DNA from 4 places in the Paenibacillus kribbensis genome. Region 1 is predicted to be linked to each of the others. Evidence: riboswitches for the same ligand, from Rfam matches in the RefSeq annotation. Region 1 holds a riboswitch; each other region holds the start of a gene.
The links. Region 1 has a riboswitch for cyclic di-GMP ahead of B4V02_RS22990 (transglutaminase-like domain-containing protein). Riboswitches for the same ligand answer to the same signal wherever they lie in the genome.
Positions count from the first base shown of each region.

Region 1 (4,338 bases):
CCAGGACTCCGTCTGCTCCAGCGCATAATCCAATGCGAGTTGGTCATACTTCCGCGCTCCAGCTTGCCGGGCGAGTGCCTCTAGCAACGGCCCCATATCGAATTCAGTCGCCTGTCGCTTAATCCCGGCCGCGATCACCGGGGCCAGCTCCGCCAGCGGAAGCGAGCGGACAAGTCGCTTGGCAAGGACATCTATAAAAGTGACCGCTTCGGGCGTGCGTATTCCTTTTTCCACGCTTTTCAGCACTAGCTCGGCCAGCCGAATATCGGCAATTTTAGATGCAATACTTTCTTTGTGGAGTAAATTGTTTTCGACCGTGTTAACCAAGGCATCGGTCAGCTTTCCCCGATTTTTGGGGAGAAGCGCTGTATGTGGAATCGGAATGCCCAGCGGATGACGAAATAATGCGGTTACGGCAAACCAGTCTGCCAATCCTCCAACAAGTCCGGCCTCAAAAGATCCAGCCAAAAGACGGGCCCAGCCAAATTGTTGAAAAGGTAGCGTAGCAGCAAAGCCCGCTCCCATCATAACAAGTGACCAGGCTGCTGCGGTTTTCGTTTTTTTTGTTTTTCCCATCCTGAGATCCTCCAAACTAACTTTCGAATATATATCATTACATCTATAGTACCCATCATATCATTGCCTGTACAAATTCCAAAAGCTTACTACACTCTGTTTTCGACAAATTGTGTGAAATTGAGAAAGAATTTACGCTATAACACAAATTAAGTTCACATAGCCACACCTATCCATACATGTTCGTGAACAAAATAACACTTAGAGCCAAATCTATTTTCCGGCAAAGTGAGCCCTACGAATCATTTTGTCGGAATATAGTCCCATTTTTCCTATAATCGAAAGGATATACGACTCAAAAAGTGGAATTGCAAGATTAATACATTTATCATAAACTTTTACCCTGTCCCGTTTATATCAATATCTCCTGGATATATCTGGTTAAATATTGTGTAGGCTCTAATCGTTTCATGAACATACTTTAATGTGATAAAATAACCTTTGTAAATGGGAACTTCGGTTTTAAAAGGATATTCGTGAAACAAACTACAATTAGCTTACTAAAATTGTTCTTTTGTAAAGGAATTGGATATGACAACAAAACAAGAAAAGGCCCAGGCTCTCTGGAGCGAAGATCCAGTTGCAATTGTATGTACACCCTCTGCTTTCGCAAAAAAATCCCTCTTTTATATACAGGAAATAGGCTATTTCAAAACAGATGCTTATACAATGGAACGGGAAGAGCTCACCTCATTTTTGCTCCTTTTTACCCTGTCCGGGAGAGGGGAATTGCAATATAGGGACAAGGAATATATATTGAGACCTTATGATCTACTTTTTATTAATTGCAAAGAATATGTACAGTACAAAACTTCCTGTCAGGAGACATGGGAGTTTATTAGCATTAATCTGCACGGCAATCTGATTGACAATTTCTACGAACAATTTGATAAGCACAATAAACCTGTAATCTCATTAAAGGATCCAAGTATGGTATTGGACAAGCTGCGTACGTTATTACATGTACAGTCTGAAAGAAGCATATCCTCTGAACTGCTCTCATCCAGGCTAATCGTTGAATTGTTAACGGTTATTTTACAGCACCCCTACACCAATCCCAACGGGAATTCAGATGGGATCGAAGAGGTACGCAAGGCAAAGCAATATCTGGATCAATCCTATTGTGAACGGATCACGCTGGATTCACTGGCAGACATGTTCAGACTGAACAAGTTTAATCTGGCTAAAAACTTTAAAAAACAGACTGGCTTTTCTCCTATTGAATATCTTATTAATGTTCGTGTCACGGCTGCTCAGGGCTGGCTTAAAACCAGTGATGTATCTATTGTTGACATCGCACAATATGTGGGCATTCCCAACACAAGTCACTTTATCAATCTGTTCAAAGAGCACATTGGAGAAACACCTCATTCCTACCGTAAAAAATGGAGAAATCGTATAAAATAGGCCTTTTGTATAATCTGCAAGCTTGCCTTGTCGATAAATAGGGAAATTTGAGATTTAAACTTGCCTAATAGAGTACCTAACTGATAGAATAAAAATATAAGCTATTCAGGATAAATGGCAAACTTGTCGAAAGACAAGGACGCAAAGCTACAGGGCCTTCTGTATGATGGCAGCCAGCTACCGGTTGAAGTGGCTTTTTGTCGTGCTTTTTTACCCGAAAACTTTATACGAAATGGCAAACCTGTCGAAAGGCAGGGACGCAAAGCTATAGGGCCTTCTACTATGATGGCAGCCTGGCCACCGAAAGGAAGTTTTTTATGGGGAAAATGATATTTTCCGTACTTCTCCTATTTTTTATGTTGTCCATAACACTCTTAAATTCGACAACTTACGCTGCTAATAGTGATAGTGTTGCATGGCTGGATCAAAACAATGTAAATCACGGTACGGTCAGTGTGCGTTACCCTGTTAAACCTAACGTTAAAACCAAGATTTTAGTTACCAAAGATGCGCAAAAATACTCTTATAATCTGACGCCCGGAAAATCCGAGGAAGTATTTCCTCTCCAAATGGGTAATGGGAACTATAGCATTAGTATTTTGGAACAGCTTAGTGGTAACCAATATAAAGTGATAGGACAAGATACTATCGAGTTAAAGCTAAACGATAGCAAAGCGGTATATCTCAATTCCGTGCAAAATATTGACTGGAGCGATACCAATCAGGCGATTCAAAAAGCCCGTGAATTAACCCAAGGCGCAACAACGGATCGCGAAAAGCTTCAAAAAATCTATGACTACGTAATTAGTCATATCAAGTATGACTCCAATCAGGCCTTCGCCTTAACGACTGACTATCTGCCGGAAATTGATCGTACGTTAAGCTCACAAAAGGATATTTGCTATGGTTATGCTTCACTGATGGCTGCTATGTTACGAAGTGTAGATGTACCAACCAAGCTGGTTATGGGCAAATCTTCCTACGTGGACACTTACCATGCCTGGAATGAGGTCTACATCGACAATCAGTGGGTGGTCGTAGACACTACAGTAGATGCAGCCCTGTATAAGGGTAAACAAAAATTCGAAATGATCAAAGATCCCTCCAAATACATTAAAACAAAGCAGTATTAATATCAATATTTTTATTAATATTATTTTAAAAAATAAAAGATGAAGAAATAAAACCACGTTTCTTGTAGAGCCTTGATCCTATGATCAAGGCTCTTTTTCTATCCTTGTTGAGAAATTGTTGAGATGTGGCATGTATTCTAGTCCAGAAAGACATTGAGTCTAACTTTATCCTAATTTCGGGACTAAAGGAGGAGATATTCATCCCCGAATGTGAATTTTCATAAATTATGATCAAGCTCAATGCGGCTAACTTAGCATCATATGAATGAATGATGAATATATAAATACAACCCTCTCGACCTCGAAGGTATAAACCATTAGCCGCTAAATAAAAATAATTTAAGAATAGGAGATTTGTTTACCGTATGAGAAAAAAATGGAATGCAGCAATTGTTGCGTTATTGCTTTTTTTGCAATGCTTATTCAGTACAACACAAGCGTATGCACAAAATCCCGACTCTGCTCTGCCAGTGCCCACAGGAACCGATCCGGTTGAGAGTGTGACTAACGATGTATATCCAGAGCCTTCAGAGCCGATTAACGTCCCTCCTGCTATCCCGGCTCCAGCTATCGAAGCAACTGCCGGCTCAACTTCTGTAGTAAGGACAACTCAGGAAAGTATTTTAACCAAGCTAACTCTCACAGATTCCACTGGAAATGTTATTGATGCGGTGTATAATCCCGATAGTCGTATTGATATTGGCTCCGCTATCCATTTAAGCTATGAATGGGAGCTGCCGAACCATACGTATAAAGCTGGAGATACCTTTACCTTTCAATTACCTGAGCAATTTCAAATTTACACAGACATCACATCTCCTCTGACGAACACGGAAGGGGAAGTAGGTCATTTTACCGTAGATCGCCAAGGTAAAGTGATCATGACCTTTAATGATTACGTGGAAAGCCACTCTAATGTCAGCGGTAAGCTGGAGATCAAAACTGAGTTTAGCAAACAAATAGAAAAAGGCAGCACAGAAGTCATTATTGCGATTCCAATCCAAGGTGGCGAGCAAACGGCGATCGTAAATATTAAGCCTGTAGCTGGTCCTACTTTGGAGAAACAAGGAAAGTACGATAGCAAAAATGGGATTGATTGGACAATTGACGTAAATAAACAATTGGATCCTATAAAACACGCTGTAATAACCGACCCAACTCACCAAGGATTGGAACTAATCAGAGACTCCATCCGGGTATATCATTTGCAAATCAATGTGGA
Region 1 is NZ_CP020028.1:5,159,840-5,164,177, forward strand. Features, by position in the region: gene B4V02_RS22980 (DUF445 domain-containing protein) at 1-576, opposite strand, end outside; gene B4V02_RS22985 (AraC family transcriptional regulator) at 1,108-1,983, shown strand; cyclic di-GMP riboswitch class I at 2,090-2,168, shown strand; cyclic di-GMP riboswitch class I at 2,208-2,288, shown strand; gene B4V02_RS22990 (transglutaminase-like domain-containing protein) at 2,301-3,116, shown strand; gene B4V02_RS22995 (LPXTG cell wall anchor domain-containing protein) at 3,482-4,338, shown strand, end outside.

Region 2 (4,338 bases), 850 kb from region 1:
ATAAGTACAGAGCAGACGATTGCATATTATACTGCTTCAACGTTTGATAGTAATCATCCGCGTCTGTACAAGCCTTGCCCACATTGCTGGCACAGGTGACCCTCATGACATTGCCGCTATAAGCAATTCCCAGCCATTTGAGAACGTATGGTAAATGCTTGACCGCACCCTGATCATAATAGAATTCTTTGTTGTTCACATTCGTTCCAGTCAATATATATTTACCGTGTATCGGTTCAGTTGCAGGTGAAGCTAACGTCTCCAAGCTCAAGTCATCCCAAGTCCACCACACATTTTTATCTTCTGCAGAGGAGCAGTATAGGCAGCGCGCTGTCTTTAGCTTGAGTACGTTAACACCGCTTTGCAATTGCTCTTTAGGGATATACAGCTCATAGTTGCTTTTGTAGTTATATGCACTGCCCGTACCGGAAACCCCGGCGATCTGAATAATACCGGACAGCTGATGATTTGAAAATACAGCCATTTGCGGAACAGCTTTGCCCGCATCCAATATCCGTACACGGAATATCATCCCATTGGGAGGAACCTGATCCAGCGTATACTGGAGCGACAATTCGGGATTCATGGACGCATTCAAGCCGGGAGGAATATCTCCACTGCCCAGCAATACCGGGGCCGATGTATTCTCTGCTACGGACATCACTGCCGCTGCTCCTTTGGCAGACGTCTCGGTAGAAGCAGCAGAGGCGGAAATATTGACACTTTTTCTATCGACCAGCCCTTTAAATTCCGCCGAAGAGTCATCCCTCTGACCCAGCTTCCATACCGGACTGGCTGCCGCTACTTTATCCGTCTGCAGTTCTACGCTCCTTGAAGGCGTGTAAATCAACCAAGCAATCAGCGCTATTATTGCGATCCCAAAAAGCCCTGATAATACTGCCGTATACCTGTGGGTCAACCATTTTTTCATCATATAATCCACTCTCTCTCCTCAAAATTTTTGACCGGGAAAGAGAATCTATTAAGGAAGAAACAAAGCGTTACCGGGAACAACCGCTTTCGCTTCATGCTGACTTTCCCACATCAGACGTGCCATCGCGTCGCCTTTTTCATCATAGTATTCAACTTTTAAATCTACCATTTTCCCCGCCTGCAAGGTGATACTGCCCTTACGCTCTGTCCAGCTTTGTTTGAACCAGCTATCAATAATCAGCTTGTCGTCTACCCATACGCGGATACCATCATCGGATATCGTTGTAAATGTATAGGTCTCACTATATTGAGGCCTTATTTTACCGGTCCAGCGAACCGAGAACTGATCAGCATTCACCTTGGCATCAGCTGCAGCAGCACGCCAGTTGTAGTCCAGCTTGCTATCTGTACGGACCAAAGCAGCACTACCATCCAGATTCATGTTGTTAAAATACTCGCCCCGCAGCCCGTTCGCATAAACCTCATCCGAAACAGAAGGAGGCGCCGGAGCCGGGGGAACGATCACTACTGGCGGAGCCGGGAAAGGATCGCTTTGCCCCCCATCCGGTATGGTCGGTACATCTGTCCCGGGTTGTTGAATGGCTGCCAATCCATTTTCCACATCATCTCGCGTCAAGCTCCTCGAATCATTCATATAATCCTGAATTTGATCCGTTGTGTTATTCTCCGAGAGCATCTTGCCCCAAGTCATGGAATACACCCATTTGGGCTGAGCCTGTAATACCTCGGAGCTTGGCATCTCACCGTGTTCCCCGATGGCAATCGGCTTATTCCCTGCCAATCCGAGCAGTTCTTCATAATGACTTTGTTTAAAATCATTGTTGTAAATGTCTACAGCCAAGATGTCCACCTTGTCATCTCCCGGATATTTAGGGGTATACGGAAAGGTGTACGAATTAGGAGCATTCGGGCTCCATACCCACAACAAATTGTTCAATTGATGTGTGTTTACAAAACGGTCATACATGATATTCCATAGCTGATTGAAATTGTTTTTGTTTCCCCACCAGAACCAGTCACCGTTCATTTCGTGATAAGGTCTCCATAAAACCGGAACACCCGCATCACGAAGCTGCTTTAACGATACAGCGACCTTATCCAGATCGGCAATGAGGAGGTTGTATTGCGTAGTGCCTGGCGTCACGTATTTATTGAACTCCGTCTGACTTACTTTCGCCTGCACATTGGCCCAAGTCAGTGGTCTACCTGGCAGTGCTTCATGAAAAGTCATCGTCACAATGCCACCGGATCTGTTCCAGCGGATAGCACTATCGACGACATTTTTACGTTGCTCTGCTTCCGTATCGGCAGATTGGCCGGAGATGGCTCCCATCTCATAGCCGTGCACACCCACATACGACTGACTGATTTTTTGGATCTTGTTACTTAGTTCATCTGGACTTTCCAAATAATCATGCTGACCGGTGATTATTTTTTTCCCCGAGATGCTGAGTAAATAGCTGTATAGTTCACGGGCCTGAGTAGAAGCGTCCGAATCAACAGGCTGTAATGCAGCGGCATTCGCCACGGACAGAGATTCACCAAAACCGACGGGCAACAAAGAAAAAAGTATAACTACGGGGAGTGCATGGCGTATCAGTCGATACAGAGGAATAAAATCGAATCTCACTTTTGCTCTTCCTTTCGGTAGCCAGGCTGCCATCCCTACGGAAGGCCCTTTAGCTTTGCGTACCTACCTTTCGACAGGGCTGCGTTTATCGTTGGAAGGAGTTTGGATTCCTTCTTACCCTAAGTATCGACTTTTTTTTACCAAAATTTAATAGGTCAAGTGCAAGAATTTACAGATTTTCGTGCATTTTCGACAGTTCGGGCTATAAATATTCATCAATTCGTCTTTTTTTCATTTTTACGAAGAAATTTATGAAATAAATTGGTGACGAGAAATTTCATTCCAATTCATGCAAAAACGTACAATATCCTCCTCGACCAGCTCAGACCCCGTTTGCACCTCAATCAAATCCACATCGGTCACGGCCAAAATGCTATGCTTCGTTCCTTCAGGAATACGCACGACATCACCAGCCTTCACTTTGTGCAGCTTTTCATTCAAAATAATTTCCGCTTCACCACTGATAATGGTCCAGATTTCACTGCGTTTGAAATGCAACTGGTAGCTGATATTTTTACCTTTGCGCACGCGGATTCGTTTGGTCAGCACCTCGTTGCCTTCATCGTACTTTACATAATCCACAACTCGATACTGCCCCCAACGACGCTCCTCGTACATCGGACGCTGATCATGAGCCTTAAGCACTTCCTTAATGCGTGGACTTTCCGCCTTATTGGTCACAAGAATACCGTCCGGGCTGGCGGCAACAATGAGATCATTTGTCCCGATAATCGCCACAGGAATGTCGAGCTCGTTAATGAGACTTGTGTTGACGCAATCCTCCGTTACTACCCCTCTGCCCACTTGCTGATGGGACATTTCCTCTGTGAGCGTATTCCAGGTGCCCAAGTCCTTCCAGAATCCATCATACGGAAGAACCACAATGTCCTTCTCCTTCTCGACTACTTCATAGTCAAAACTGATTTTTTCCAGAGATGCGTATTGCTTTTGCATTTCTTCATAGTTCAGCGGCAAACCCTTGGCTGCCAAGATATCAAGCAAATAGCTTAATTTGAATGCAAAAACCCCGCAGTTCCATAGAGCATTGCGTTCAATTAGACGCTCCGCCTGCTCACGGTCGGGTTTCTCTTGAAAGTGGCTCACTTCACGGTAGCCTGTGCTCCCTTGGGTGGCATCATTTTTTGGAATAATATAACCATATTTCTCAGATGGATAGGAAGGAACGACTCCAATTAATGCAAGCTTGCCTTCACTCTCCTGAAGTGTGTGCTCCAACTGGGCAACTGTAGCAAAGAAAGCATCCTCTACATAAGGATCTACAGGCAATATAGCAACAACTTCATTAGGCGAAACACCAGCAATGGAATATAGATAAGTTGCTGTCAGCGCAATGGCAGGGAAGGTATCTCTACGTTCCGGCTCAACAATGATACGTATATCCTGTCCGACCTGGCTCTGGATCATTTCGACCTGTGCTCTCCCTGTCGCAATGAACGAGGACTCAGATAATTGGTTGTCCCCCAACTGTCTCCATACCCGCTGCACCATAGATTCCGAAATCCCCTCCGGGCTCTCCAGTACCTTTAAAAATTGTTTGGAACGGGAATCATTAGACAAAGGCCATAATCTTTTACCGGAACCACCAGACAAAAGTACGAGCTTCATAACTCTCCACTTCCTCTCTATAATGTGTGGGTGATCGGATGGGCAAGGTTGAGTAGCCCGCTACGGGCTGCATTTGATCTTACGATCGCTGTTGGACCGGGATTCATTCGATTGTATAAAACCGTATA
Region 2 is NZ_CP020028.1:4,305,464-4,309,801, forward strand. Features, by position in the region: gene B4V02_RS19220 (PD-(D/E)XK nuclease family protein) at 1-934, opposite strand, end outside; gene B4V02_RS19225 (glycosyl hydrolase) at 983-2,584, opposite strand; cyclic di-GMP riboswitch class I at 2,598-2,678, opposite strand; gene B4V02_RS19230 (sugar phosphate nucleotidyltransferase) at 2,834-4,210, opposite strand.
Region 2: another riboswitch for cyclic di-GMP. It lies ahead of B4V02_RS19225 (glycosyl hydrolase); the one in region 1 lies ahead of B4V02_RS22990 (transglutaminase-like domain-containing protein).

Region 3 (4,338 bases), 2.4 Mb from region 1:
AATAAAAAGCATAGTGATTGCACCAATAAAATAAATCGCAGCTGTGGCTATTGCAGGCAATTCTGTTTCAAAGAAAAACACAATTTCTCGAGACAATGAAACTCGTCCTGCAATCTTATTTCCTTCAATTCCACTAGCACGCTGGCGCTCAACCATATCAAAAGCCATACGAGAATAAATATCACCGAAGATTTTGGTGTCGTAGACATGTCTATATAGCCCGACAGACAAGTGAATAATCCATAAAGCGAAAATTGGTAAAAAGTTGGAAAGGTTCCCTTTCAATAATCCATCAATTGCAAGACCAATTGCTGCAGCTTGAAGAAGATTACAAATATTTTCAATAATAATTAATAAATAAGTAATACTGATCCCCTTATAATTTTGGAACCAGATTTGGCGAAACAACTGAACCGTTGGAGAATTTATCTTTTTCACTTCATCAACTCTCTATATATTAATCTTGAAATTTTTTTGCTAAAGTCCGTACATTCCCCCCAATATAATGCAGCCTGCCTATTTATCTTGTCCTCCTCCCTCTCATTAAGTACAATGAGAATCATAAAGTATATGGTTACCGGATAGTCAAGAGGAGGTTTATTATGGATAAACAATTTTATGGGTATTTTACAACTGGTGAATTTGCAAATCTTTTCCGTATAAAAAAGCAAACTCTGTTTCACTATGACGAAATTGGCTTGTTCTCTCCCGAAGTAAGAAAAGAAAATGGGTATAGATATTATTCCCATACTCAATTTGAACTTTTTCAAGTAATCAGTTTATTTAAAGAGGTTGGCGTTCCTTTAAAAGAGATAAAGTTCCTCTTAAATGATAAGACCTCAGACAATATAATCACCCTTTTTAAGGGAAAGTCCATTGAAATAGGGGAGAAAATTAAAAAACTCGAACATTTAAAAACAATCATGGAGACAAAAGTGAAACTTGCTGAACAAGCAATAGAAGCGGACCTTTCTTCCGTTTCTATTCAGTATTTAGAAGAAGAGAGAATCATGATTACTCCAAATTTATTAGGCTTATCTGAATGGCCATACATTACTGTTATCTCAGATCTTATTCATTATGTTCAATCACATGAATTGAATCTGGGGCACCCTGTAAGCGGTATGTTGGCGAAAGAACAAATACTGGAAAAAGACTTCTATAATTATCAACATTTATTTTTCAAGATACCAAATAATGTTGAGAATTTAGATTATCATGTGAAACCAAAAGGGTTGTATGCTGTCGGTTACCAAAAAGGAAATGAAGTTGAAGCAGCTTATGATAGGATTATTCAATTTATTGAAAAAAGTGGATTAAAAATCGGGGAATATGCATACGAGGAGTATATTCTAGATGAAGTGATGGTGGACGGGATGGCAAACCAAATTACAAAGATCCAACTTCAAGTTCTACGTGAGTTGGACTGAGAAGACACCCGTAAGATAAAATGTGGATTGTCAACAGTAAATCAAACAACTTTTTTAAGGGCTACATGGCGATATTGAATAGGCGTCATATATCCTAATGTTCCATGAATGCGATGTTGGTTAAACCAATTGACGTAATCGTATAATTCCAGTTCCCAATGACGAAGGCTCTGGAAGCTCATTTGGTTCACGAACTCCGTTTTCATGATTTTATAGGTGGCTTCAGCCACGGCGTTGTCATACCGACAGCCTTTTATACTCACTGATCGGCCGATTTCAAACATCTTTAGAAGTCCATCTATCATTTGATTTTTAAACTCGCTGCCCCGGTCGGTATGAAACCACCGAATCTAGCGCAAATCCCCCTGCACCGTGGCAAAAGCACGGGAAATCAGAGCAGCGTCCTTCTTCGGGCCCGCACTATAGCCAATGATCTCTCGATTAAATAAATCAACCAGCACGCAGATGTAATGCCAACGATTTTGGACTTTTACGTAAGTCAGATCGCTGACGACGAATCGCTTGGCTTCGGTTTGGTCAAAATTACGATTTAGGACATTAGCCGTGGCGGCCTCGTTACAAGCGGTTTTATGCGGCTTATACTGCGCCACCGTGTACGTGGAGACCACCCCCTGCTCCTTCATAATCCGACTAATTCGGTGCCTGGACACGACTTCCACTGCTTACGGGCTTCCAGTCCCAAGCCATGCTTTGGCTGAACATAAATATGGTCCATACGCCCATGGCCAGTTATATTTTTCCACATAACTTGGAACATTTCATATATGTAGAAGGGCTTCAAAACTGATCGTTCTTTCGTTGTGAATTGGAAGGACGCTGAGTCGTATGACGAAAAATGGAATCAACTAACCTTTAAAAGATCAAATAAAATCGCCTTTGGCATACAAAAATCGCCGTTTTTCCCCTTGCACCGCGCTGGCGCCGCGTTTTACGCCCCTTTTTGCCTCCGAGGAAAAATCGCCGAAAAAAAGAATCGTCCCACTTCCGCTCAAGACGATTCTCCAGCTACCTTTTCCAGCTATTTATTATGTAAATGCCATTCTGCATAATTTGATGATCGTTCCCCCGACAAAAAGCGCCGAACCTCCTCGATGGATATCCCCGCCTCCTTGGCCATAGCGAGCAGAACCACCCATTCAGGATCGATTTCCCCAGGGGACCGATCACGAACAATAACCTGGGCGGACTTTTCCAACAGCAATCCCCTCCTAAGATCATTATTTGGGCTTGTCCCGGGTAGACCAGCCATCCTAGTATCTCTACCTTAGATCTGGGACTTTGTGCCCCTGCTTTCCGGGCAGGTTTACCCTTTGCTGGTGCTATAGTTTGCCAATGGATAACGGGCTTTCAGCCAGAAAGCTTCCTTGGTTCTTATTATAATGTCCCCGATATGAAAAGTATGTCGCTCTGCGTAGACTAAACAAGCGGATTTCGTGGGAAAAGTTAGCGTATTTTGTTTATGGATCACATCCCTTGTCAATTACAGTAAAAAAAATGATGCAAGTCACAAAACAAGATTTTGTTCTTAAAAAAGAACGAAAATCATGGTAAATAAACGTAAACGGCCAAAATATCAAGGAAACTCAAGATTCCCGTTCTTTATTAAGAATTTTTCAATGATTTTCCGGTTTCCCTTTCTTCTAGGATTTCGTGTATATTCAAGTCGTGGAATTCGTTCTTAATAACGAACATATCAACGAACAGATGAAATCCTGCTTAGAAAGGAGGAACCTTTTCTGCGAAGATCCCGAACTGACGTGATCCGCAAACTGCGCAAAAAACGAAAGAAACAAACTATGGTTAAATTGCTACAATCCGGATTGATCCTTTCTACCTTGCTATTGTGGACCTCCCAGCAAGTCGGCACCACTTTCGGAGGATTCACCAGCGGACACGAGGATAATTTGGAAATTAAGGCTTGCCGGGTATTCCCCAGCCAAATCGAAAGCCAACTTTCGCTGTTGGCCGAACACCTCGAACGGGCCGCTTCTTTAAAAGGAAGATTGATGGGCGCAAGCGGATTCGAGGTCAGCAGCCGGTTGGAGGAGGCCGCGGCCGACCTGTCGGTGCGAATCGGTGAATTGAACGCCATGATTCAGCAGTTGGAACAGCAAAAGGCCTTGAATCAGTCCATTTGGCAGGAACTGCTTCAGGAACTAGCCTCCTCCTCCGCGCTGATTCATGAACTGCTAACCTCGCTGAACGAGCTGGAGCCGAATTGCGCCAATCTGTCGCAAACGACGCTGCTGGACCGCATCACCGACCTTTTGAAGCGGCACGGAATGCTTTCTGATCCGTTAAGCGGGACGCTGCAAGAGATCCTGAACTACTTGCGTTCCGTCCATCAATTAGGATTGATGACGTCCAACAGCATTGAGGCCGATAGCTATGCAGCCTTTGCCTTCGCCCAACCTTTCGATGGCCGGATCGCTGTCGATGGAGACCCAGTCGGAGGAGAGCTGCTCGTTTACTTTGAAAGCGTGCAGGCCTCCCTGCAGTCGGCCATAGCAGGTCTGACCGCCGACATCTCCAGTCTGGAGGCGCAGAGAGCGCAGCTGTTGACGAAGGCGGAAGCGCAGCGGCTGGCGAAAATCGAACGGCTGAAGAAGCATCATAAAGAGCAAGCCAAACAAGAAGAGCAAGCCGGAGAGGATGAAACGGCAGCTCCGGACGAGACCGAGAACCCGAACGACGGCAAAACGCCTCCGCCGGGAGACGAACAACCGGCAAAGGGTGAAACGCCTGCCGATGGGGAGAACCCGACGGTTGGCGAGACGGGCGGCGGGGATGTACGGACTTCTGCGGATGGCGACGACGACGCGGGCGAAAATTCCTCCTCCGCTGGAGATTCCGCCGATGCCGATACCGCCCCTTCTTCTGCCAATGA
Region 3 is NZ_CP020028.1:2,748,101-2,752,438, forward strand. Features, by position in the region: gene B4V02_RS12440 (ABC transporter six-transmembrane domain-containing protein) at 1-438, opposite strand, end outside; gene B4V02_RS12445 (MerR family transcriptional regulator) at 603-1,430, shown strand; partial or broken gene B4V02_RS26650 (IS3 family transposase) at 1,472-2,101, opposite strand; gene B4V02_RS12460 (anti-repressor SinI family protein) at 2,470-2,646, opposite strand; cyclic di-GMP riboswitch class I at 2,684-2,769, opposite strand; gene B4V02_RS12465 (hypothetical protein) at 3,209-4,338, shown strand, end outside.
Region 3: another riboswitch for cyclic di-GMP. It lies ahead of B4V02_RS12460 (anti-repressor SinI family protein); the one in region 1 lies ahead of B4V02_RS22990 (transglutaminase-like domain-containing protein).

Region 4 (4,338 bases), 2.6 Mb from region 1:
AGGCCGCAAGGGGTACGGGTGCAGCCACTACAAGCAGGGCTGCGGCTTTGTTGTCTGGAAGGAATATGCTGGCAAGCAGATTACGGAAACCATGCTCAAGTCTCTGTTGACGAAGGGACAGACGCAGTTGTTGTCTTTTAAGCGTAAAGATGGATCGACCGTCAAAGCGCGAATTGTGCTGAATGAACCGGGTACAGGCCAACTTAGTGTTCGTGAGGAAATTTGATACATTTCATAGCTATAATTTATATAAAATTATAATAATAACTTTTTTTAGTCGTCGTCAGATGACTTCTGAATTTCATCAGGAGTCATCTTTTTTTATGCCCACTGTTGTGCCCAATTAAGTTTTAGCAAGATTACGAATTCTAAAAATACCCACAAAAATCGAATAATTAACATTAGATTAAACATTTGTAAGCTTCCGACCGATAAAATAAAGAGAAGTTTATGCAAAACAAATTTTTCCAGTTAATTTATAAACACTCTATGCGTTGCGGAACGCGATCGTTTGACATGAAAATTTCTTTACAGGAGATGGTGGAAGAATCGTGGAAACGAAAATGGTAAATGTGACAGACTCAACGCAATTACGCAAACTGGGCAACTCGGACTTAAAGCTGTCACCGCTTGGGCTTGGCTGCTGGCAGTTCAGCAACGGAAAAGGGATGGTCGGGAAATTCTGGCCGGCGCTGCGTCGGGAGGATATACGGCAAATTGTTCAGACTAGTTTAGAAGGTGGGATTAATTGGTTTGATACTGCTGAAGCATACGGTGGCGGACAGTCTGAGCAGCTGCTGGCTGGCACGTTAAATGAGATTGGAGGGCCGCTCGCGGAAGAGGCAAATATCGCTACGAAATGGTGGCCGGCCTTTCGCACTGCAGGCAGCATCACAGCAACGATTGATGAACGTATTCACCATTTGGCTCAACGGACGATTCACCTTTATCAGGTGCATTCGCCTTACTCCTTTTCTTCGGTCGGCGCGACGATGAATGCGATGGCTAAACTGGTCGAGCAAGGTAAGATTAAATATGTGGGTGTAAGCAACTTTTCCGCGCAACAAATACGTGAAGCCGATCGTGTGTTGCGTGAGCACGGCCTACGCCTGGTTTCGAATCAAGTGAAATACAGCCTTCTTGACCGGAGAATCGAACAAAACGGAATTCTGGACACGGCCAAAGAGCTCGGTGTGGCGATCATTGCCTACTCCCCGTTAATGCAGGGGATCTTAAGCGGAAAATTCCATAAAAATCCGAATTTGGTCAAGTCAATAAAGGGTCCGCGCAAGTGGACGGCGGCATTCCGGGATTCGGGGCTGCAGAGATCGAAGCCACTGATTGAAACGCTAGAACAGTTGGCCCAGCAATATAATGTGACGCCAACGCAGATTGCCTTGAATTGGCTGATTAACGCCCATGGAGAGAACGTATTTGCGATACCTGGGGCTTCAAAAATACATCATGCCCAGGAAAATGTGAGGGCGATGCAGTTTACCTTGACAGCAGGAGAGATTGAGATAATCAGCCACGTTTCCAACCAAGTGCTGAGATCGAAGTAATCGTGGTTAAAACATTACTCTTCCGAAGATGCCCACCAATTGCTCCACTCCCTATACACCTCACGTCGCCAATTTTGGCAAAACATCGAATGCGAGAGAAGCTTTGGAATATCATTTTTGTCGTAATCTGATAAAAGATTAAAGGATATCACATCAATGATAAATTGTAAAAGAAAATATATAATCTTTTAAAATAAAGTAATTATTATGAGCGAATATACAATTTATTAGCCATTGTGAAATGGCACTATATATTGTTGTTTACCAAAGATTTCGACTATATCTTGTGGTTATATAATCGATAATTGCTCCTTTACACACATATTAAAAACTTAGAACTAATTGACAAAATGAGATATTTTTATTATTGTACAATTGATTAAATTTATTTCATATATATTCCATATTAAAATAATATACTAAATGGCTCACAATTCATCATTCAAAAGCTAAACCGCTAAAGTTGTCCAGGTGGGCATCTTGGAATGTGGGGGGTGGGGATGAAGTATTTCACGCAGCTGCTAACAACGTATTGTAAATATAATTGCAGGTTATTGTAAATATAATCCAAGGTAAAAGGTTCGAAAAAAAAACGAGCTGATAACAAAGCTTACCGCATTGTGGCGCCGGAGGGGGACCTGAAGGCGTGGATACAGCAGTAGATATACTTGCTGTTTTCGGTACAACCTGATGTTCAAAAGATGCAAAAAATATACTTACTTATTTCCCGTTAATCGTAAACACCTCGAAAGTGGTGGACACAAAGCCATGGGTCTAAAGCTGGATTCAACAGCCATGATTGCCAGGTTCCCAAAGGAAACTAGGTGAATTCTGCTGCCTGTTCCTGTGTTTTTTATATGGGGACAGGCTTCTTTTATTTGTGATGGAAAGTCGTTTGGGCATATGGAGTAGAACGCATGAAATGCTTAACAACAGGAGGAAATTTTATGAAAACGAGCATGATAACTATTAAGGAGTATCCGTTAAGCTCCTATCAGAAAGACATATGGTTCGAACAGTGCATGTACCCTGAAAAACCTATTTACAATATTGGTGGGTATGTTGAGATCAAAGGAAACCTGGATACGGCTATCATGAAGGAGTGCTTGCAGTTACTAATCAGCCAGAATGATTCTCTTAGTGCCCGTTTTATCGATAAAAAGGGAGAACCTTATTTAACATTCCTGCCGGAAGTTGAATATGAAGTTCCGCTATATAATTTCTCGATGAAGGAAAATGCAAATTCTTTTTGCATCGACTGGATGAAAAAGGAGTTTTTAAAGCCTTTTCAATCTGATAGCTTTTATTTTCAATTTGATTTATTGCAAGGCACCCTGAATACCTATTTTATTTTACTCAAAGTTCATCATTTGGTGATCGATGGATGGGGATTTGCTCTCTTAATCAATCAGCTCTTTGACAATTACAATAAACTCGCGCAAGGAATTGACGAAATGAACAGAACTGTCTATTCCTATGCTGATTTTATCTCCGATAATCAGGATTATCTGAATTCTCCGGCCTTTTTAAAAGACAGGGAGTTCTGGAAGAACAAATACCAAACCATTCCCGAGCCTCTATTGAGCAGAGGAGTGAACTTCGATGATGGTGATTCCGCTTGGAGTGATCGGCAAACCTTAACGATAAACAAGACCTTATACAATCGAATGATTGAATTTTGCAAAGAGGAAGGGTGTTCGTCGTTCCATTACTTTTTAGGCATACTGTTCCTTTATTTCAGCAGGGTTTGTAATCGGAACGAGATGGTGATCGGCGTCCCGGTTTTTAACCGGGGCAAAGCGAGATATAAGCAAACGATGGGACATTTCGCCAACGTGCTGCCGCTGCGGATCAGCCCTGAAGAAGATCTAAGCTTTAAAGAGCTGATAAAGCGCATCAAACGTGAGCTTATGCAATGCTACCGACATCAGAAAATGTCCTTCGGTGAAATTTACCGGGCAGTTTACGAGAATAGCCATGAGAAAGGAAAACTGTTTGATATATCGCTTTCTTTCGAAGAACAGGAAAACAGAGAATCATTGATCGGTACAGCAACCCAGATTGTAAGCATGCCGCATCATCATGAAAGGAATGCACTTAATCTCTTTATATGGGGACAAGAAGGTAAAACGGATGTAGCCGTTAATTTTGACTATCAGATACAGGCTTTTGAAAGATTCATCCCTATTGAGAATGTCGTTTCCCACTTTGAATATTTATTTGCTCAAGCCATGGAACAAAGTGAAACTCCTATTTCACAAATCGAAATCGTGCCGGAGGAAGAGGGCAGCCTGCTGCTTCGCGATTTCAATCGCACGGAGGCGGAGTATCCGAAGGATCAAACGATCCATGGACTGTTTGAGGAACGAGCGGAGCAAAGAGCAGATCATCCGGCTTTAGTCTGGGGAGAGCAAACACTGACCTACCGGGAACTGAACGAGCAGGCGAATCGGCTGGCCATCGTCTTGAGAGAGCGTGGAGTGAAGCCGGACGATATCGTTGCCATCATGATGGAGCGTTCCATGGAAATGGTCATCGGCATCCTGGGCACGCTCAAAGCGGGCGGAGCCTACCTGCCGATCGATCCGAACTATCCGGAGGAACGGATTCACTACATGCTGGAGGACAGCGGCGCGTCCATGCTGCTGACGCAAAAGCATCTTCGGGACAAGCTTACTTATCACGGCCCGATCATGGATGTGGATGGCGAAGAGTTGAAGCATTTGGAACTGGATGGCCATGCCAATCTGCAACCTGTTAACAAGCCGGAGGATTT
Region 4 is NZ_CP020028.1:2,538,244-2,542,581, forward strand. Features, by position in the region: gene B4V02_RS11525 (type IA DNA topoisomerase) at 1-226, shown strand, start outside; gene B4V02_RS11530 (aldo/keto reductase) at 552-1,562, shown strand; cyclic di-GMP riboswitch class I at 2,288-2,377, shown strand; gene B4V02_RS11535 (non-ribosomal peptide synthetase) at 2,510-4,338, shown strand, end outside.
Region 4: another riboswitch for cyclic di-GMP. It lies ahead of B4V02_RS11535 (non-ribosomal peptide synthetase); the one in region 1 lies ahead of B4V02_RS22990 (transglutaminase-like domain-containing protein).